Regions from separate parts of the Kitasatospora sp. NPDC036755 genome, predicted to be linked through region 1. Evidence: riboswitches for the same ligand, from Rfam matches in the RefSeq annotation. Region 1 holds a riboswitch; each other region holds the start of a gene.
The links. A riboswitch is a leader RNA that binds a small molecule or an ion and turns the genes downstream of it on or off. The one in region 1 is predicted to bind cobalamin.
Positions count from the first base shown of each region.

Region 1 (5,274 bases):
TCGATGCCGATCGCGTCCACGGTGCGGATGCCCTTGGCGCTCAGCGTCAGCCGGACGTACCGGCCCTCGCCGGGCAGCCAGTAGCGCCTGCGCTGGATGTTGGGGTCGAAGCGGCGGGGCGTACGGCGGTGCGAGTGCGAGATCGCGTTGCCGAAGCCGGGACGGCGCCCGGTGAGTTGGCAGTGGGCGGACATGGGTGCTCCCTGGCGTCCGGGAATGGGCGGGACCGGGCTCACGTTACACCAGATGAAAATGACATCCATTTCGGTGTACGGTTCCCAGCACCCGGCCCGAGACCCGGGAACCGACACCCCAGAGCCCAGGAGGACACCCGATGGCCCGCAGCGAACTGCGCCCGGTGATCAAGCTCCGCTCCACCGCCGGCACCGGCTACACGTACGTGACCCGCAAGAACCGCCGCAACGACCCGGACCGGATGGTCCTGCGCAAGTACGACCCGGCCGCGGGCCGGCACGTCGACTTCCGCGAGGAGCGCTGACCCCCGGCCGGTCCGACCGGTCCGACCACCCAAGCCCGACCCGAGAGGAGCCCCTCATGAAGTCCGGAATCCACCCCAGGTACCGCCCGGTCGTCTTCCGCGACAAGGTCGGCGGCCTCGCCTTCCTCACCCGGTCGACCGCCACCGGCGACCGCACCGTCGAGTGGGAGGACGGCAACACCTACCCGGTGATCGACGTCGAGATCTCCTCGGCGAGCCACCCCTTCTACACCGGCCAGTCCCGGGTGCTGGACACCGCCGGCCGGGTCGAGCAGTTCCGCCGCCGCTACGGCGACCGGCACTGACCCCGGAGAACGCCGACGGCGCCTCCCCCCGTCCGGGGAGGCGCCGTCTCGGCGTGCCTGCGGCGCGGCGGCGGCACCGGGCCGGTCGGGCCCACCGGCGGCCGCCCGGGTCACGGGTTCCCGGGCGTCCAGCGCTTCTCGACCCGGGCGAGCTTCCAGTAGCCGATGGCGATCACCCAGACGACCACGAACAGCCCGGCGATGGCGTAGCCGACGTTGTCCAGCGAGATGTCCGCGATGAACCCGGTGACCGGGTCCGTCAGGTCGAGCTTCTCGTGCAGCACCCCGACCAGCTCGATGGTGCCGATGATGAAGGCCACCGCGATCGACAGACCCGTGATGGTCAGGTTGTAGTACACCTTCCGCACCGGGTTGGCGAAGGCCCACTGGTACGCGAAGTTCATGAACGTCCCGTCCAGGGTGTCGAACAGGCTCATCCCGGCCGCGAACAGCAGCGGCAGGCAGACGATCGCGTACCAGGGCAGCCCGGAGGCCGCACCCGAGCCGGCCATCACCATCAGGGTGACCTCGGTCGCGGTGTCGAAGCCCAGGCCCAGCACCATGCCCACCGGGAACATCTGCCCCGGCCGGGTGATCGAGCGGGTCGCCCGGTTCAGCACCCGGGCCATGAAGCCGCGCGAGTCGAGGTGCGCCTCCAGCTCCTTCTCGTCGAACTTCCCGGCCCTCATCGAGCGGAACACCTTGAGGATGCCGAGCAGCGCCGCCAGGTTCAGCGCGCCGATCAGGTAGAGGAAGGCACCGGAAGCCGTCGTACCGACCACGCCGAGCCACTTGTGGGTGGGCGACTCGTCGTCCATCAGGGTGTTCGCCAGCTGCGCGCCGCCCGCCACCAGGGCGGCCATCAGCACCACCATCGAGGAGTGCCCGAGGGCGAACCAGAAGCCCACCGAGACCGGCCGCTTGCCGTCCGCCATCAGCTTGCGGGTGGTGTTGTCGATCACCGCGATGTGGTCGGCGTCGAAGGCGTGCCGCATGCCGAGGGTGTACGCGGTGATGCCCAGGCCCACCCCGAAGACCTGGGTACCGACCGCGTACCTCTCGGGCGCGACCAGGAAGATCAGCGTGCCGAAGGCCACCACGTGCATGGCCACGATCACCGCCATCAGCCCCGCCGTACGGACGGTGTCCTCGCGCCGCCACTTGAAGGCGGGCAGTGCGGAAGGGGCCGTGTTCGGCCCGTCGGCAACGGTTTCGGGCAGGGTCATCTGCGGATCACGCTCCAGCACCTCGTGGAAAACCTCGTGAGATGCCGTGGCCGGTCTCCTGGCTTACGGGACACCCGTACCCGCCTTCCCGGGCGTGGGGCGCCCAGTGGCTTCGTGGGGACGGACGACGCTCCTCCGCATGCGGAGGAACGACCCGATCACAGTGGCGAGGGCCGCTCCGGGCTGGGACCCCTGAGGGTCCGTCACCGGTCTTCCCGAGCACCACGGCGGGGAACACCGTAGGGCCGCGCCCCGACCCGTGCAAGGTTGCGCACCTGCGCAGGTGTCCAGGATCACAGGCCGCCGCCTGCGAGAATGTCCGCATGCATCTCGTACCGGCCGACCGCGCGGGCCACCGCACCATCGACGGGCACCGGGTCTGCGAAGCCATCGCCGCGATCGGCGACCCGGCACACGTCCGGTCCTGGGCGGAGCGCTTCTCGCTGCTCGCCGACCCCGGACGGCTCGCCCTGCTGCTCGCCCTCCACCGGGCCGGCCCCCTCGCCGTCACCGACCTCGCGGTGGCCACCGGCATGCGCGACCCCGCCGTCTCCCAGGCCCTGCGGCTGCTCCGCACGGCCGGCGTGGTCACCGGCGACCGGGACGGACGAGTGGTGCGCTACCGGCTCGTGGACGAGTCCATGCGCCCCATCCTCGACGAGTGCGCCGCCGCCGAGCACCACGAGCCCGGCGCGGCCACGGGCTGACCCCGGCTCGGCCCACCCCGGAGCGCGTCCTTCCCCGGAAGGACGCGCCGGACGCCGCCCCGGCCAGTACGATCATGATGTGCCGTCCCACCCCCACGCCTGGCCCGCCGACCGCTGGAACACCGAACCGGTCAAGGCCCGCGTGCTGGCGGTCGCCCGCACCCTCACCTCGGCGACCCGGGTCCTGGACGTCCTCAGCCTGCTGAGCCCGGAGGGCGTCGAGCGGTACTTCACCGTCAACCCCGGTTCCGCCTTCGCCGACCGCGCCCTGGACGAGTACCTGCACGGCCTGCCCGGCTTCACCGTGCTGGACTGGGAGGAGGCCGTCCGCCTCCGCTTCGACCTGGCCGTCTCCTGCGCCGTCCACTCCTCCATGCACCGCCTGGACGCCCGCCTCGTCGTCCTCCCGCACGGCGCCGGCTACAACCGACTGGTCACCGAGTCCACCGGCGACACGGTCAGCGCCGCCGGCCTGTCCCGCAACGAACTCACCCACCGCGGAAGGGTGTTCGTGGACGTCCTCGGCCTCTCCCACCCCGAACAGCTGGACCGCCTGCGGATCTCCTGCCCCGAGGCCCTGGACGTCGCCCGGGTCGTCGGCGACCCGTGCTTCGACCGGATGCTCGGCAGCCGACGCTCCCGCGACGGCTACCGTGCCGCGCTCGGCGCCACCGGCAGCCGACGGCTCGTCGTCCTCAGCTCCACCTGGAGCGCGCACTCCTCCTTCGGCCGCCGCCCCGACCTGCCCCAGCGGCTGGTCCGCCAACTCCCCGCCGACGAGTACACGGTGGCCGTCGTCCTGCACCCCAACGTGTGGAGCCGCCACGACCCCGAGGCGCTGCTCGACGCCGCCTGCCGGATGGGCCTGCGCCTGATCCCGCCCCACCAGGGCTGGCAGGCCGCACTCGTCGCCGCCGACTGCGTGATCGGCGACCACGGCTCCGTCACCTTCTACGGCGCCGCCCTGAACCGGCGCACCCTGCTCGTCGCCACCGGCGCCGCCGAACTCGACCCGCGCTCCCCCAGCTACGCCTTCGGCCAGGCCGCGCCCGCCCTCGACCCCGACGGCGACCTCGCCGCCCAGGTCGAACGGGCCCTGACCGAGGAGCCCGCCGACCTCAGCTCCATCACCGACCGGTCACTCGCGCACCGCGGCGAGTCCGCCCGGCTGCTGCGCCCGCTGCTCTACTCCTTCCTCGACGGACTGGACGAACCCGGGGACGAGCCGACCCTGCCGCCCTACCCCAGGCCCGTTCCGCACCCCCCGGCCACCGAGCGGCCCACCGCGTACGACGTCGAGGGCAGGAGCGAGGGCACCGAAGTCAGCCTGCGGCGCTACCCCTTCGACCCGAAGGACCACACCCCGCGCGGCTTCCACGCCCTCACCGACGACCACCCGGGCGACGCCCTGCGCTACACCGCCGAGGTCCTGGCCCGCACCGAGGCCCACGCCGAACTCCCCGCCGCCCGCTGGCTCGCCGACCGCGCCGCCGAACTCCCCGGCCTGACCGTCGCGGTGGCCGCCCTCGGCCCGGCCCGCCACCTGCTCCGGCTGCGCACCGGTCTGCTCCTGGAGGCCCGCGCCGAACCGGGCTGGGGAGACTCCGACCTCGCCGTCGACCCGCTGCTGCTCGGCTCCGCCGTGGCCTGCTGGCTCGCCGACGGCGGCGACCAGGCCGGCCTGCCCGCGCACGGACTGACCGTCCGCACCGGCGAGCACCGCACCCGGGTGTCCTTCCGCACCGGACCGTAGGGCCCGCCCTGCCGCTCGTCCCCGGGCGCGCCGCAGCCCCGGCGCCGGGCCCTACTCGGCCAGCTGCCGCAGCCGTTCGCGGCTGCGCTCCGCCAGCTCCTCGTTCGCCGACTCCTCGGCGAGGGCGACGAGCAGGGTGTGGGCCTGCGCCTCCTTCGCGTACTGGCTGCGCTCCTCGGCCCGCCGGGCGCAGTCCTCGGCCTGGGCGACGGCGAGGTCCAGCTGTCCGAGCGCCCGGTGCGCCCGGGCCCGGACCAGCGGCAGCTTCATCAGCATGTCGTTGTCCCCGGTGTCCTCGGCCAGGGCGGTGGCCCCCGCCAACAGGGTCAGCGCCTGCTCCGCGCGGCCGTCGGCGATCAGCGCCTGCGCGAGGTGGTAGCTCTGGACGATCTCGCCGTGCTCGTCCCCGCGGTTCTCCGCCAGGGCCAGGGTGAACCGCTCCACCGCGTCCGCCGGACGGCCGTCGGCCAGGCAGAACAGGCCGTCGGTCTCGTAGAGCACCCCGACCACCTGACGGTCGGCCACCAGCGGCACCTGCTCGGTGGCCAGCGCCAACTGCTCGGCGGCGAGCGGGAATTCCTTGCGGTCGAGATGGGCGCGGGCGAGCTGGTTGCGCATCCGGACCACGGCGTCCGGCCGGTTGTCCCACTGCGCCGACTCGATGCCGAGCCGGTGGGTGGCGATCCAGTCCTGGTAGAGCTTCCGGTCGTGGTACAGCAGCCAGAGCGACTCGCAGAGCCGCCACACCTCGCCGTGCCACCCCTGCCTGGCCGCTTCCTCCACC
Region 1 is NZ_JBEZUT010000339.1:3,486-8,759, reverse strand. It holds gene rpmB (50S ribosomal protein L28) at 1-194, opposite strand, end outside; gene rpmG (50S ribosomal protein L33) at 335-499, shown strand; gene AB0E96_RS34110 (type B 50S ribosomal protein L31) at 556-804, shown strand; gene AB0E96_RS34105 (HoxN/HupN/NixA family nickel/cobalt transporter) at 915-2,030, opposite strand; cobalamin riboswitch at 2,061-2,272, opposite strand; gene AB0E96_RS34100 (metalloregulator ArsR/SmtB family transcription factor) at 2,354-2,737, shown strand; gene AB0E96_RS34095 (hypothetical protein) at 2,817-4,490, shown strand; gene AB0E96_RS34090 (AAA family ATPase) at 4,542-5,274, opposite strand, start outside.

Region 2 (5,274 bases), on a different contig from region 1:
GTTCCTACTCGTTCGAATTCATGCCGCCCAGGAGCGCCGAAGCGGAAGCCGGCCTGTGGAACGCGATCCGGCGCCTGGAGGCCCTTTCCCCCACCTTCGTCTCGGTGACGTACGGCGCCGGCGGGTCGACCCGGGAGCGGACGGTGAACGTCACCGGGCGCATCGCGCAGGAGACCACCCTGACCCCGGCCGCCCACCTGACCGCCGTCGGCCACAGCGTCGCCGAGCTGCGGAACATCCTCGGCCACTACGCCGACCAGGGCGTCCGCAACATCCTGGCGCTGCGCGGCGATCCCCCGGGCGACCCGCTGGGCCCCTGGGTCCGCCACCCGGACGGGGTGGAGTACGCGGCCGACCTGGTGCGGCTGATCAAGGAGTCCGGGGAGTTCTGCGTCGGCGTGGCCGCGTTCCCGGAAATGCACCCGCGCTCCCCCGACTGGGATTCCGAGATCGGCCATTTCATCGCCAAGTGCCGGGCGGGCGCCGACTACGCGATCACCCAAATGTTCTTCGAGACCGACAGCTACCTCCATTTCCGGGACCGACTGGAATCCGCCGGCTGCGCCGTTCCGATCATTCCGGAGATCATGCCGGTGACCACGATCCGGTCACTCCGGCGGATTCCCACGCTGACCACCGCGGCCATTCCCTCGGAATTCTCCGAGCGCATGCTGGAACACCGGGACGACCCCCGGGCGGTCCGGGCGATCGGAATCGAGTACGCCACCGCGATGTGCCGGCGACTGCTGTCCGAAGGGGTCCCCGGTCTGCATTTCATGACCATGAACTTCTCCACGGTCACGACGGAGATCTACCAGAACCTCGGCCTGCCCGAGTCCGGCTGAGCCATCCGACGGGAGCGGGCGCGGCGGCCTCGCCGCGCCCGCTCCGACTCCCGGAATCCGGCCTCCGTCAGCCGGCCAGTTCCGCGCGCAGCACCCGGGCCGCGCCGACCAGGCTCTCCAGCGAGGCCCGGGTCTCCGTCCAGCCGCGGGTCTTCAGCCCGCAGTCCGGGTTGACCCACAGCCGCTCCGCCGGGATCGCCGCCAGACCCGCGCGCAGCAGGGAGACGGCCTCCTCGGTGCTGGGGACGCGCGGCGAGTGGATGTCCCAGACGCCCGGGCCGACCTCGCGCGGGTAGCCCGCCGCGGCCAGCTCGCCGGCCACCTCCATGTGCGAGCGGGTCGCCTCCAGGGAGATGACGTCCGCGTCGAGGTCGTCGATCGCGGTCATGATCGCACCGAACTCGGCGTAGCACATGTGGGTGTGGATCTGGGTGTCGGCCCGCACCCCGGAGGTGGCCAGCCGGAAGGCCTCGGTGGCCCAGTCCAGGTACGCCGGGCGGGCGGCGGCCCGCAGCGGGAGGGTCTCGCGCAGGGCCGGCTCGTCCACCTGGACCACGGCCGCGCCGGCCGCCTCCAGGTCGGTGACCTCGTCGCGCAGGGCGAGGGCCACCTGCCGGGCGGTGTCGGCCGGCGGCTGGTCGTCGCGGACGAAGGACCAGGCGAGCATGGTGACCGGACCGGTCAGCATGCCCTTGACCGGGCGGTCGGTCAGGTGCTGCGCGTAGACGAACCACTCGGTGGTCATCGGGTGCGGGCGGGAGATGTCGCCGGCCAGCACCGGCGGGCGCACGTACCGGGTGCCGTACGACTGCACCCAGCCGTGCCGGGTGGCGAGGTAGCCGGTGAGCTGCTCGGCGAAGTACTGGACCATGTCGTTGCGCTCGGGCTCGCCGTGTACCAGGACGTCCAGGCCGGCCTTCTCCTGGTACGCGATGACTTCGCGGACCTCGCTCTCCATCCGCTCCCGGTAGGCCGCGGCGTCGATCCGTCCGGCCGTCAGGTCGGCGCGGGCGGTGCGCAGTTCGGTGGTCTGCGGGAAGGAGCCGATGGTGGTGGTCGGCAGCAGCGGAAGGCCGAGCCGGGCGCGCTGGGCCTCGGCCCGCTGCGGGTAGGCCTGGGCGCGGCGGGTGTCCTCGGCGGTGACGGCGGCCGCCCGGGCGCGCACCGCCGGGTCGTGGGTGATCGGGGAGTTGGCGCGGGAGGCGAGGTCGGCGCGGTTGGCGGCGAGCTCGGCGGTGATCGCGCCGGTGCCCTCGCGCAGGCCGCGGGCGAGCAGCGCCGCCTCGCCGGCCTTCTGCCGGGCGAAGGCGAGCCAGCGGGCGATCTGCGGGTCCAGCTCCCGTTCGGCGGCGGCGTCGATCGGGACGTGCAGCAGGGAGCAGGACGGCGCGACGTCGACGGTGTCGGCGAGGCCCAGCAGGGTCGCCAGCGTGGACAGCGACTTCTCCAGGTCGTTGATCCAGATGTTGCGCCCGTCGATCACCCCGGCGACCAGCCGCTTGCCGGGCAGCCCGCCGACGGCGGCCAGGTCCTCCAGGTTGGCGGCGGCCGGGCCGGTGAAGTCCAGCGCCAAGCCCTCCACCGGGGCCTTGGCCAGCACCGACAGTGCCTCGCCGAGCCGGTCGAAGTAGCTCGCGACCAGCAGCTTGGGCCGCTCGGTGAGGGCGCCGAGCTCACGGTAGGCGCGCGCGGCGGTGTTCAGCTCGGCCGGGGTGCGGTCCTGGACCAGCGCGGGCTCGTCCAGCTGCACCCACTCAGCCCCCTCGGCCCTGAGCGCCGCGAGCAGCTCGGCGTAGACCGGCAGCAGCCGGTCCAGCAGCGTGATCGGCTGGAAGTCCTCGGCCACCCCGGGGGCAGGCTTGGCCAGCAACAGGTAGGTCACCGGGCCGACCAGCACCGGACGGGCGGCGTGGCCGAGTGCTACGGCCTCCGCGAACTCGCCGACCGCCTTGGCCGGGTTCGCGGCGAACACCGTGTCCGGGCCCAACTCCGGCACCAGGTAGTGGTAGTTGGTGTCGAACCACTTGGTCATCTCGAGCGGTGCGACGTCCTGGTTGCCGCGCGCCATCGCGAAGTACCCGTCCAGCGGGTCGGCGTCGACCGCCTCCCGGTGGCGCGGCGGGATCGCGCCGACCGCCACGCTGGTGTCCAGCACGTGGTCGTAGAACGAGAAGTCACCGGTCGGGACCTCCCCGACCCCCGCCCCGGCGAGCTGGGCCCAGTTGGTCCGGCGCAGGTCGGCCGCGGTCGACAGCAGCGCCTCGGCCGTGACCGTGCCCTTCCAGTAGCCCTCGATCGCCTTCTTCAGTTCACGGTTACGGCCCTGCCGGGGGTAGCCGTACGCGGTGGCCACGGACGCCGCGGCTGCGGACTTCGCTGTCAAGGGACTCTCCTTCGCGAGCCTGAATCCTCAAGTGCACCGGTGGCGGCACGAGGACGCGAAGGGAGGACGAACCGGACGGACACCCGTGCCCGTGCACGGCTCCGCCTGGTATGGTCGCCGACCCGCCCACGAGGTCACCGGATGGCCGCACGCGAACGGTCGCGCGCGGGCAGTGGCAGGTCTTCGGACTCGCGGGCGCGCCCACCCGGTCGAAACCGGGGCGGACACCTACTGGCCGTCGCTTCCCAGACCCGTCCCGGGTCCAGTGCGTATGACGGCGGTCGTTCCCACTCACCGCTGCGGGGCAGTCCCGGATTCCCACCGGGTTCCCTCTTGCGACACCCCGCCTGGCGGGCGGGGCGAACCAGCTGCGTGGCCAGCTTAGGGGCAGAACGCCACCGCGGAGGCGGAAATCTCGAAAGCCGTCTGCATCGTGAGACGGAGCGCCCCGGACGGCCACCCCGAACGGCTGCCCGGACGGCTACTCGACCGGCTCGCGCTCCGGCCCGGTGCGGCCGGTCCGCCGCTCCCGCGCCGCACCGTCGCGCCGTTCCTCGGAGGAGCCCTCCACGACCAGCTCCGGGACGCGGTGCGGCCGCCCGTCCGCGTCGATCGCGACGAAGACCAGCTGCGCCGTCGCCACCCTGGTGACGGGCCCGGTGAGGTTCCACCGCTCCGAGGTCACCACGACGGCCACGTCCATCGAGGTCCGCCCGACGTGCTCCACCCGGGCCCGGACGGTGAGGAGATCCCCGGCCCGGACGGGGGCCAGGAAGGACATCTCCTCGACCGAGACGGTGACCGCGGGGACTCCGGCGTGCCGGCCCGCGGCGGCGGCCGCCGCGTCGTCGATCAGCTTCATCATCACGCCGCCGTGCACCGAACCGTAGAGGTTGGTGTCGTGGTCGCTCATGATGTGGGCGAGGGTCACCGCGGAGTCGGCCGGGGTGCGGGAGAGGACGGACGGACTGGTCACAGCGACGGCCCGCCCGTCATGGCGCCGCGGGAGTCGTGGTCGGCGTTCCGCTGCACGGAACCCTCCTTCGTGGGTCGCGCGCCCCGTGCCGGGCACGCGAAGGAGCGGGCGGCCGTGCGCATACGGCCCACCCGCACCAGCGGCCCGCCCTCGGGGTCGTGGTGGGACCGCGGGCCACCACGGCACGCGGGCAGCGGCAGGTCTTCGGACTCGCGGGCGCGCCCTCCCGGCCTGACCGGGACGGACACCTACCGGCCGTAGCCTCCCGGGCCCGTGTCCGGGCCCGCCGCACAGGACGGCGGTCGCTCCCGCTCACCGCTGCGGGGCAGTCCCGGATTCCCACCGGGTTCCCTCTTGCGACACCCCGCCCGGCGGGCGGGGTGAACCAGCTGCCCGGCCAGCTTACGTCCATCCGCGCAGCTCACGGCCACCGCCCACCTCCTCGGTCGGTCCACGCACGACCGCCGGGGCCGTACGCCGGGGCGGACGGCAGAATGTCCCCCATGCGGCACATCTTCGTCATCGGCATCGGCGCGGGCGACCCCGACCACCTGACCCTGCAAGCGGTCAAGGCGATCGGTCGCACCGACGTCTTCTTCATCCTCGACAAGAGCGAGGAGCGGCAGGACCTGATCAGGCTCCGCCGCCGGATGCTGGCCGAGCACGGCCTGCCCGGGCACCGGGTGGTCGAGGTGCCCGACGCGGAACGGGACCGCACCACCCCCGCGTACACCGCCGCCGTGGACGACTGGCGCGTGCGCCGCGCCGATCTGGTCGAGCGGCTGTTCGCCGAGCACCTCGGCCCGGAGGAGAGCGGCGCCTTCCTGGTCTGGGGCGACCCCGCGCTCTACGACAGCGTCATCGCCGTGGTCGAGGACGTGTCCACCCGTGGCGGGGTGCCGTTCGAGTTCGAGGTGCTCCCGGGCATCAGCAGCGTCTCCGCGCTCGCCGCCCGGCACCGCACCACGCTGACCAGGGTCGGCCGCCCGGTGCAGATCACCACCGGTCGCCGCCTGGCCGAGGGCTTCCCCGCGGGGGTGGACGACGTGGTGGTGATGCTCGACGGCCGG
Region 2 is NZ_JBEZUT010000063.1:17,581-22,854, reverse strand. It holds gene metF (methylenetetrahydrofolate reductase [NAD(P)H]) at 1-845, shown strand, start outside; gene metE (5-methyltetrahydropteroyltriglutamate--homocysteine S-methyltransferase) at 913-3,228, opposite strand; cobalamin riboswitch at 3,406-3,563, opposite strand; gene AB0E96_RS12495 (hotdog domain-containing protein) at 3,710-4,204, opposite strand; cobalamin riboswitch at 4,403-4,560, opposite strand; gene cobF (precorrin-6A synthase (deacetylating)) at 4,708-5,274, shown strand, end outside.
Region 2: another riboswitch for cobalamin. It lies ahead of metE (5-methyltetrahydropteroyltriglutamate--homocysteine S-methyltransferase); the one in region 1 lies ahead of AB0E96_RS34105 (HoxN/HupN/NixA family nickel/cobalt transporter).

Region 3 (5,274 bases), on a different contig from region 1:
TCGGCCGGTCGCTCGGGGTGTCCGTCGATGCCGCGGTGGGCGGCTCGACCGGTACCGGGGTCGCGGATACCGGCGTCGGCTCGGGGGCACCCGGCGGCGTGATGCCGTCCTCGGGGGTAGCGGGGCTGCCGCTCCCCGGGGGCGTACCGGGAGCGGACGGACGTGCTCCGCCCGCCGGGGGCTTGGCGGGCGCCGGAGCCCGGCCGGTTCCGGACCCGCCGGTGGTACCCGACCCGCCGGTGGTGCCGCTCGATCCGGTACCGGAACCGCCGCCGGTCGTCCCGCCGCCGCCCGTCGATCCGCTGCCGGAGCCGCCCGAGGCACCGCCGGGGCCGCCCGTGGTGCCCTGGCCGGGGTCGGCCGGCTGCCCGCCGGGGCTGGAGTCGTGCGCCCGGACGCTGTCCGGCGAGAAGGCCGGACGGCCCTCGGTGCCCTCGACGTTGGTGCCGCCGAAGATCCACAGGTCGACGCTGCCCGGTTTCGGCTGGTAGAGCATCGCGCCCAACTGGCTGTACGACCAGGTGTTCTGGCCCGGATCCGCGTGCCAGTACGACCAGTAGGCCGTGGCCGGAGGCGTCAGGACGCACTTCTCCTGGTCCGGGGTCGGGAACTGCTTCCCGCCCTGGAACCCGCTGTAGCCGATCCGGCAGATGAACGCCGGGCCGTCGTGCCCCGTCCCGGTGGTCTTCCAGCCGCCCTGGTTGAGCAGGGTGTACCCGGTGGTCGGGGTGGTCCCGCAGGACCGCAGCAGCGGACCGCCCCACTTGCCGAAGTCCACGGCGAGGACCACGCCGGAGGTGGTGGTGCACTGGTCCATCGGCAGCGGCGCGGCGGCGGCGGGGGCGGTGCCCACGGCGACACCGCCGAACGCCACGGCCAGGGTCGTGGCGGCGGCACCGATCAGCCGGCCGAAGCGCCGGATCACCGGTGACGCCCCGAACCGGAGGCGGTACGACGGCGGGCGGCCAGGACGGCCACAGCGCCGAGCACGGTCAGCAGACCGGCCGCCCCGGTCAGTGCCAGTGCTTCGCTCCCCGTCGCCGCGAGGCCGCCGGTACCGGACTGCCCGGTCCCGGCAGGCACGCCACCGCCGACCGGTTCACCGACGAGCGGGGCGTCGGACGGACGGGTGGTCGAGCCGTCACCGGGATCGGACGCGACGGAGGTGGGGGACGTCGTCGCCGACGGCGTGCCGGTGCCCGTCGGGGTCGGCGTGCCGGTTGCGCTCGCGGTGCCCGTAGGCGTGCCGGTCGGCGTCCCCGTGGGCATCTGCGTCGGAGTCCCCGTGGGGGTCGGCGTCGGCGTACCTCCGAGGGAGCGGGTCAGCGTCCCGAAGGAGATCCCGGTAGCACCGCCCAGCACCTGCGTGGAGGCCCGGACGTCCGAACCCTGCTGTCCGCCGGAGGCGACGTTGAACCCGCCGTCGCCGTTCTGCTGCCCGGCGAGGAAGTCGAGTGCCTTGGCGATCTGACCGTCGTAGGTGTTCTTGCGCAGCGTCATGCCCTGTACGGCCAGGGCGGCCGAGTTGGTCGAGTCACCGGCCGCGCCGGGGAAGCCCCCGTCCGGCAGCTGCCGCGCGGCGAGCCAGCCGAGCCCCTTGTCGACCGCCAGCGCGGCGTCCTCGCCCGGGACCAGGGCCAGGGCCATGACCGCCATCGCGGTGCTGTCCACGTCGGAGTCGCCGGTGGCGGGGATCAGGCTCGGCCAGGAGCCGTCCGCGTGCTGGAGGCCCTTCAGGTAGGCGATGGCGGGGGCCGCGCCGGCCGACTCACCGGCCCGGAGCTGGGCCATGACGGCGAGCGCCTGGGAGAAGACCGAGGTGGCGTAGGCGTAGTTGCCCGGGGCGTCGCAGCCGGTGTTCGCGTCGGCCTTGGTGCACACCATCGCCGCGAGGGCGGCGATCAGGTCGTGGCCGCCGAAGTTCCGCGGGTCCCGGCCGACGACCTCGGCGAGCAGCGCTTCCTTGCCGATCGAGCCACCGCCGGCGTACTCGGTTCCGATGGCGGTCCAGTCGTTGACGGTACGGTCGCTCGCGTCCTTGCCCTGCTGGTCCAGGAAGTCGACGATCCGGCGCAGCGCGGCGTCGTCGGTGCCGGTGGCGGCGAGGGCGTAGGCGCCGTCGATGGTGAGGCCGAAGTCGGCGAACGCCGGGAAGCCCTCGTAGTAGTGGCCGGCGATCAGCCGTGCCGGGTCGGTGAGGTAGGCGCTGCCCTTGGCGGCGTCGGGCTTCCTGCCGACGGGCGGGGTGGGCGTCGGGGTGGCGCCGTCGGGGTTGTGCCGGACGCAGGTGAGGTCGGTTCCGGTCAGGGCCAGGATGGCCTGTTCGGTGGCGGCGGCGTCCGGGTCCGGCGTGAACGCGTCGGGGCCGAAGCCGCCGTCCTTGTTCTGGCGGGCGGCGAGCCAGGCGGTGGCGGCGGCCCAGCGGGCGCCCTGGCCGGTGGCCTGGAAGGCCTGGGCGGCGCTCGCGGTGCTGGTGGTGTCGCCGGGTGCGCCGGCGTACGGGAGGAGGGAGCCGTCGGGCTGCTGGCTCGCCGCGAGCTGGTCGGTGGCCTTCTTGGCGGTTGCCTCGTAGCCGGGGGCCGTGCGCAGGGCGAGGGCGGCGGCCGCGGTGGTGAGCGGGTCGGATTCGCAGTGGTCACCGGCGACGATCATCGAGCCGGCCATGCCGCCGTCGGCGCACTGGAAGGCCGTGAAGCGGGCGAGTGCCGGGGCGGGCGGCGTGACGCCGGCGCGCTGGAGGGCGATGATGCCCAGGGACTGGACCCAGGGCGAGGCCGCACCGAGGAAGTCCCCGGCGGCGGTGCACTTGCCGTTCTCCCCGGCTGCCGTGCAGACGTGGTCGGTGAGCGCGGCGAGCAGGTCCCGCCCGCCGAAGGTGCGCGGGTCGCGGCCGGTGCTCTCCGCGACGAGAGCCAGGAGGGTGGCGGCCCTCGTGTCGGGCGCGCCGGTGGGGCCGTCGGGGTACAGGAACGCGTCGGTGTGGTCGACGAGGAAGCCGACGACCTTGCGCAGCGCCGGGTCCTGCGTCCCGGCGGCGGCGAGCGCGACGGCGGTGAGGGCGGTCCGGGGGTAGTCCGGCCCCGGGGCGGCCCAGTTCTCCATGTGGTCGCCGCCGACCAGCTGACCGGCCAGCCAGGCCGCGGCCGCGGCCGGGTTGCCGGTTGCGGAGGGCCCGGTGGGGCTCGCGGTCGGGGTCGGGGTAGCCGAGGGGGAGGAGGAAGGCGAAGGGGACGCCGAGGAGCCACCGTTCTTGGCGCGGACCGAGTCCGGGGTGAAGCTCGGTGCCCCGCTGGTGCCGCCGATGTCGGTGCCGCCGTACACCCAGGCCTCGACCTCGCCGGGCTTGGGCTGCTGCGTGCCGGCGCCGAACTGACTGTAGGACCAGGTCTGTTGGCCGGGTGCGGCGATCCAGTACGACCAGTACGCGGTGGCCTGCGGGGTGTTGACGCACGGTTCCTCGGCCGGAGTGGGGTACTGGACGCCGCCGTTGAAGGTCCCGGTGCCGAGCCGGCAGATGAAGGCGGGCCCGTCGTGCTCGGTCCCGGTCGTGGTGAAACCGGCGTTGTGCAGCAGGTTCATCCCGGTCGTCGGGTGGGCGTCGCAGCCGCGGACGACCCCGCCGCCCCAGTGGCCGAAGTCGACGGCGACGATCGCGCCCGTCGTCGCCGTGCACTGCTCGATCGGGTCGGCTGCCGCGCTGCCGGGGTGGCCGAGCAGGACCGTTCCGCAGGCGGCCACTGCGACGGCCGTGGTGACCAGAAGCGAGCCCAGCTCTCTGCTTCTGTGACGCGTAGGACTGCTGCTGACCCTCACCGGCGACTCCCCGATCGGTTGTCGGGGTCCCACGGCGCAGCCGACGGCTCTCCCCGGTACGGGGACCGTCGTGACCGCGTCGTAGTCCACGACGACGCATGTACTCCTGAACAAGGCCCCGGCGCAGGCATTCCGGCTCACCGGCCCTTGCGGGCGGGTCTACGGTTGCGGGTCAGCGCCGGAATCGGACCGGCTTCCCCTGACTGCCGAGGATGAAAAAGCGGTTCATCACACCACGCGCTCGAAGTCGTCGTCAACGAGTCGTCATGTCACTTTCGCCACCCCGTAGATCCGTTCACGGGTGCGGTAACGTCCGCGGTGGCCGAGCGGGGGAATCCGGTGCGAATCCGGAGCTGACGCGCAGCGGTGTGGGGCGGTGGTTGCACCGGTCCCGAGCCCGAATGCCCGCGCGGTCGTGCAGCACCAGCACCAGCCAGCCCACGCGATCCGGGCGGCCGCCGCCCCCACCGCGCGCTCCCCGAACGAGTGCCGGCGCCCGGGGCAGGACCGGCGCGCCCGTCACCCCAAGGAGCCCGTTCCGTGTCCGTTCCCGCGCACTCGCGCCTCATCTCCTCACGTCTCGCCTCCGCGGCGACCGTCTCCATGGCCGCCGGCGCCCTCCTCCTGTCGGCCGTCCCTGCGCACGCCACCGCCTCGCCGAGTCAGATAGCCACCTCCAAGAGCACCGGCGTGACGTACCTCAAGTCCCTCCAGGCCGCCGACGGCAGCTACGTCACCGGCGGCGGGCTCTCCAACGAGTGGGCCTTCAGCGCGCTCGCCGCCGCCGGGACCGCCTCCGCGGACGTGACCCCCGGCGGTGACACCAGCAAGAACGCCCGCCTCGTCTACCGCAACCAGCTCGCCGCCCCCACTTGGCCCAGCGCCTCGCCCGTGGTGACGGACTACGAACGCGGCATCCTCAACTCCTACGCGGCCGGCATCGACCCTGCACGGATCGGCCCGGGCCGCAACCTCGTGGCCGACCTCGCCGCCTACTGGCAGACCGCCGAACCCGGCTACTACGGCCCGTCCGCGAACTTCAACGGGACAGTCTTCGGTCTGCTCGCCCTCGGCGGTGCCAAGACCCAGAGCGGCGGACAACGCGTCCCGCAGTCCCTGCTGAACGCCTCGGTCGCGACCGTGCGCGCCAACCAGCACAACGACGGCGGCTGGAACTACAGCAAGGCCGCCGGCGACCCGACCGCGCTCGCCCAGGGCAGCGACATCGACATGACCGGCGCCGCCATCGCCTCGCTGTGTGTCGGCGGCGTCCCGAACACCGACGCCGCGATCGTGGCCGCGAAGAACTTCCTCAAGGGCAAGCTCGCCTCCTCCGGCGCCTTCAACGCCATGTTCGGCGTCAACACCGACTCCAACGGCTGGGCCGTGTCCGGCCTCAACGCCTGCGGCATCAACCCCCAGGGCACCGACTTCACCAGCGGCACCGGCAAGACCCCGCTC
Region 3 is NZ_JBEZUT010000027.1:34,567-39,840, forward strand. It holds gene AB0E96_RS06675 (hypothetical protein) at 1-901, opposite strand, end outside; gene AB0E96_RS06680 (prenyltransferase/squalene oxidase repeat-containing protein) at 922-3,738, opposite strand; cobalamin riboswitch at 3,918-4,059, opposite strand; cobalamin riboswitch at 4,143-4,220, shown strand; gene AB0E96_RS06685 (hypothetical protein) at 4,417-5,274, shown strand, end outside.
Region 3: another riboswitch for cobalamin. It lies ahead of AB0E96_RS06680 (prenyltransferase/squalene oxidase repeat-containing protein); the one in region 1 lies ahead of AB0E96_RS34105 (HoxN/HupN/NixA family nickel/cobalt transporter).

Region 4 (5,274 bases), on a different contig from region 1:
AAGCTCAACCTGCCGATCGCCATCAGCATCGCCCACGAGATGAACGGCGACTGGTACCCGTGGGGCCGCCAGGCCGCCACCCCCGAGGACTTCGTGGCCGCCTGGCGCCACGTCCACGACATCTTCGACCAGGCCGGCGCCACCAACGTGATCTGGGTCTGGAGCCCCAACATCATCGACCCCGCGCCCAACACCCGCCTGCAGCCGTACTACCCCGGCGACACCTACGTCGACTGGGCCGGCATGACCGGCTACTTCACCCGCACCGGGCCGAAGACCTTCGAGACCCTCTACGGGCCCACCATGGCCGAGATCCGCACCTTCTGCGCCAAGCCCTTCTTCATCAGCGAGACCGCGTCCGAGCAGGGCAAGCGCCAGCAGGCCGACATCGACCAGCTGTTCTCCGGGCTGGAGGCGCACGACGACATCATCGGCTTCGTCTGGTTCAACATCGTCAAACGGGCGGACTGGCGGGTCGAGGCCGTCCCGGACACCCTCGCCGCGTTCAAACAGCGCGTGTCCGACCCCCGTTACGGCTTCGACATCCGGAACCCCCGATGAGCACTGAGTCCGAGTTCCCCCCCGTCCCGACCAGCCGCTCCGCCCACGGCCCGACGGCCGGTCCGGAACCGGACCCCGCCGAGCACCGCGCGGCCGTGGCGGTGGACAACCCCGACGGCATCGAGCTGGCCCCGTACACCATCCCGCCGGTCCCCGCGATCGGCTGGGACCCGGGCAGCAGCCCCCGGCGCCGCTGGATCGCCCGCGGCCTGCTGGGCGCCGTCCTGACCGTCCAGGCCGCGCTCTCGCTGCGGCTGCTGGCCGCCGCGCACCCCGACGAGGCCGCCGCCATGGTCGCCGGCCGCCAGCAGCTGGCCCACCTGCTGCACGGCACCCCGGTCACCACCGACCTGGTCGACCGGGTGCACGGATCGCCCTGGCTCTACCCGCCGCTGGCCGGCGCCGCCGCCGACGCCAACGGCATCTGGGGCACCCGGCTGCTCAGTCTCGGCTTCGCACTGATCACCACGATGCTGCTGTACGCGCTGACCAGGCGTCTGTTCAACGAGCGGGTCGCCATCTGCGCGATCGCCGTGTACGCCGTCCTCCAGTCCACCGTCGTCGTCGGCTTCTACGCCGCGCCCGAGTCCCTCGCCGTCCTGCTGATCGCCCTCGCGGCCTGGACCACGGTGTTCACCGCCCACCGCCATCCGGCCCTGGCCCTGCTCGCCGCCCCACCCGCGGCACTGGCCTGCGCCGTGGCCTACTCCGCGGCCTTCGCCGTCCCCGCGCTGGTCGCCCTCGCGTTCGCCGCCGCCCGGCCGCACCACCGGCCCGGCCCGGCCGCCGTGCGCGCGCTGCTGTCGGCCGCCGCCACCCTCGTCCTGCTGCTCCCGTACGGCACCCTCGGCGCGGTCGCGGGGTGGTCGCCCTCGCGCGGCAACGCGCCCGGCCCGGCCGGCCCGATCCTGCTCGGCACGCTCCAGTGGGCCGGCCTGTTCACCGTCCTCGCCGTCGCCGGCACCGTCGCCTACGCGCGCCGCGAGCAGATGAACGAGCACGACGCGCCGGAGAAGGACGCCGTCCCCACCACCCGGGGGCAGCGCGCCCTGCTCGGGGCCGTCCTGACCGTCACCGCCCTGCTGATCCCCGCCGCCCACCTGTGGACCGGCACCTCCGGCGCGCTGTTCCGCCACCTCGGCTACGGCATGCTGCTCGCCGCCCCGCTCGCCGGGGTCGGCCTGACCCGGCTGGTCGGCGCCCACTTCCGCCACCCCCAGCTGGGCATCCTGGTCTGGGTCGCGCTGCTCGCGCTCGGCATGGAGCAGTCCGCCCTGCGCTACCAGAACGGGCCCGACTCCGGCCGCCTGCTGGCCGTTCTGAGGGCCCACACCGAGCCCCAGGGGCGCTATCTCACCGAGGTCGACGGCCTGGCCGAGTACTACCTCGGCAGCGTCTCCGAACCCGCGCAGTGGATCTCGACGCGGGCCGGCACGGAGTACCGCGACGGCGGCGGGGTGCAGCACCACGGGGACGACGGCAGTGTGGCCGCGATCCGGGACGGCTGGTTCACCATGGTCGTCCTGGACAGCACCGCGCCGAGGGGCACCGACCGGGCCCTGAGCGAGGCCCTGGCCGCCGCCGGACACTACCGGCTGGTCGCCCAGTTCACCTCGCCGACCGGTGATTCGAGCACGTACAAGGTCTATCTCAAGCACTGACCGGCTGTCCGGCCCACGCACACCCGCGACACGACAGGCACAACATATGGTGCCGCCACAGTCTGGCGGCACTACATGTATGCTCGCTTCTGCTGTCGATGCAGGGGAACCCGGTGCGAATCCGGGACTGCCCCGCAGCGGTGAGCGGGCGGCTCCAGCAGCCGCACCCCGCGAGTCCGAGTACCTGCCGACGGCGTGCGCCACGGCCCTCCCGCAGAGGCCGCGCCGGCACGAGCAGTACCCCTCCGGGCCTCGCGGGCGGGCCGGGGAGTCACCTCGCGCGACGCTTTTTGCGTTCGCGCCGTGCTCCCCTGCCCAGATCGGCCCGGTGGCCCCCGAGCACCGCCGCCGATCGCCGCCAGGAGAGAGCGCCTTGACCACCGCTGCCTCAGCCACCCTGCCCGCCCAGGGCTCCGGTACCGCCTTCACCGACCCGACGGTCTCCGACCCCGGGGGCGCGCTGCTGCGGCTGCTCACCGACCGCAGCACCGACCTCACCGAGGTCGACCCCGGCCATGTCGCCGCCGCCGCACTGCGCGGCCGCCACGCCGGCTCGGACTTCGCCGAGCTGCGCGGGCTGGCCGTGGACGCCGCCGCGTCGATGATCGCCGAGGACCCCCAGTACTCGAAGCTGGCCGCCCGCCTGCTCGCGCTGGAGATCGTCGACGAGGCGAACAGCCAGGGCTCGGTGTCCTTCTCCGCCTCGATCGCCGTCGGCCACGCCGAGGGCCTGATCGGCGACACCACCGCCGCGTTCGTCGCCAAGCACGCCGCCGCCCTGGACGCGCTGATCGACCCCTCGGGCGACGACCGCTTCGAGTACTTCGGCCTGCGCACCGTGCAGTCCCGCTACCTGCTGCGCCACCCGATCACCCGCAAGGTGATCGAGACCCCGCAGCACTTCCTGCTCCGCGTCGCCTGCGGCCTGGCGGTCGGCGACAGCGAGCAGTCGGTGCGCGAGGTGGCCGAGCTGTACGGCCTGATGAGCCGCCTGGAGTACCTGACCTCCTCGCCGACGCTCTTCAACTCCGGCACCCGCCACCCGCAGATGTCGAGCTGCTACCTGCTCGACTCGCCGCTGGACAACCTGGACTCGATCTACAACCGCTACGCGCAGATCGCCCGCCTGTCCAAGCACGCCGGCGGCATCGGCCTGTCCTACTCGCGCATCCGCTCGCGCGGCAGCCTGATCCGCGGCACCAACGGCAAGTCCAACGGCATCGTGCCGTTCCTGCGCACCCTCGACTCCTCGGTCGCCGCCGTCAACCAGGGCGGCCGCCGCAAGGGCGCGGCCTGCGTCTACCTGGAGACCTGGCACGCCGACATCGAGGAGTTCCTGGAGCTCCGCGACAACACCGGTGAAGAGGCGCGCCGCACCCACAACCTCAACCTGGCCCACTGGATCCCGGACGAGTTCATGCGCCGGGTCAACGCCAACCAGGACTGGTCGCTGTTCTCCCCGGCCGACGTGCCCGAGCTGGTCGACCTGTGGGGCGCCGACTTCGACGAGGCCTACCGCAAGGCCGAGCTGGCCGGCAAGGCCGTCCGCACCATCCCGGCGCAGACCCTGTACGCCCGCATGATGCGCACCCTGGCACAGACCGGCAACGGCTGGATGACCTTCAAGGACGCCTCCAACCGCGCCGCCAACCAGACCGCCCTGCCGGGCCGCACCGTGCACTCCTCCAACCTGTGCACGGAGATCCTGGAGGTCACGGACGACTCCGAGACCGCCGTCTGCAACCTGGGCTCGGTCAACCTGGGCGCCCACGTCGCCCCGGGCGCCACGGCCGCCGACCTGATCGGCGCCATGGACTGGGAGCGGCTGGACGCCACCGTGCGCACCGCCGTCACCTTCCTCGACCGCGTGGTGGACATCAACTTCTACCCGACCACCGAGGCGGGCACCTCCAACTCCCGCTGGCGGCCGGTCGGCCTCGGCGTGATGGGCCTCCAGGACGTCTTCTTCCAGCTGCGGATCGACTTCGACTCCGCCGAGGCGAAGGTCCTCTCCACCCTCATCGCCGAGCGCATCATGCTCACCGCCTACGAGCGCTCCGCCGACCTGGCCGAGCAGCTCGGCCGCCACGAGGCGTACGGCGAGACCCGCGCCGCCCGCGGCGAGCTGCACATCGACCACTTCCCGACGGCCGCCCCGCAGTGGGCCGACCGCTGGACGGCGCTGCGCGCCCGGATCGCCGAGACCGGCCTGCGCAACTCGCTGCTGCTGGCCATCGCGCCGACCGCGACCATCGCCTCCATCGCCGGCGTCTACGAGTGCATCGAGCCGCAGGTGTCCAACCTGTTCAAGCGCGAGACGCTGTCCGGCGAGTTCCTCCAGGTCAACCCGTACCTGGTGCGCGAGCTCAAGGAGCTCGGCGTCTGGGACCAGCAGACCCGCGACGCCCTGCGCGACGCCAACGGCTCCGTCCAGGAGCTCAACTGGCTGCCCGCCGAGGTGCGTTCGCTGTACCGCACCGCGTGGGAGCTGCCGCAGCGCGCGCTGATCGACCTGGCCGCGGCCCGCATGCCGTACCTGGACCAGAGCCAGTCCCTGAACCTGTTCATGGCGGCGCCGACCATCGGCAAGCTCAGCTCGATGTACGCCTACGCGTGGAAGGTCGGTCTGAAGACCACCTACTACCTGCGTTCGCGCCCGGCCACCCGCATCGCCCAGGCCGCGTCCGGCACCGCCCGTGCCGCCGCGCCGGCGCCGGTGCCCGTGAACACCCCCTCCCTCACCCCGGAGCAGGAAGCCGCCATCGCCTGCTCCCTGGAGAACCCCGAGTCCTGCGAGGCCTGCCAGTAATGTCCGACGACCGCCAGAAGATGCTGCTCGACCCCGGCTTCGAGCTGACCCTGCGCCCGATGCGCTACCCGTCGTTCTACGACCGGTACCGGGACGCCATCAAGAACACCTGGACCGTCGAGGAGGTGGACCTGCACTCCGACGTCGCCGACCTGGCGAAGCTCAGCGAGGGCGAGCGCCACCTCATCGGGCGACTGGTCGCGTTCTTCGCCACCGGTGACTCGATCGTCTCCAACAACGTGG
Region 4 is NZ_JBEZUT010000019.1:11,826-17,099, reverse strand. It holds gene AB0E96_RS04930 (glycosyl hydrolase) at 1-561, shown strand, start outside; gene AB0E96_RS04925 (glycosyltransferase family 39 protein) at 558-2,222, shown strand; cobalamin riboswitch at 2,285-2,429, shown strand; gene AB0E96_RS04920 (ribonucleoside-diphosphate reductase subunit alpha) at 2,620-5,031, shown strand; gene AB0E96_RS04915 (ribonucleotide-diphosphate reductase subunit beta) at 5,031-5,274, shown strand, end outside.
Region 4: another riboswitch for cobalamin. It lies ahead of AB0E96_RS04920 (ribonucleoside-diphosphate reductase subunit alpha); the one in region 1 lies ahead of AB0E96_RS34105 (HoxN/HupN/NixA family nickel/cobalt transporter).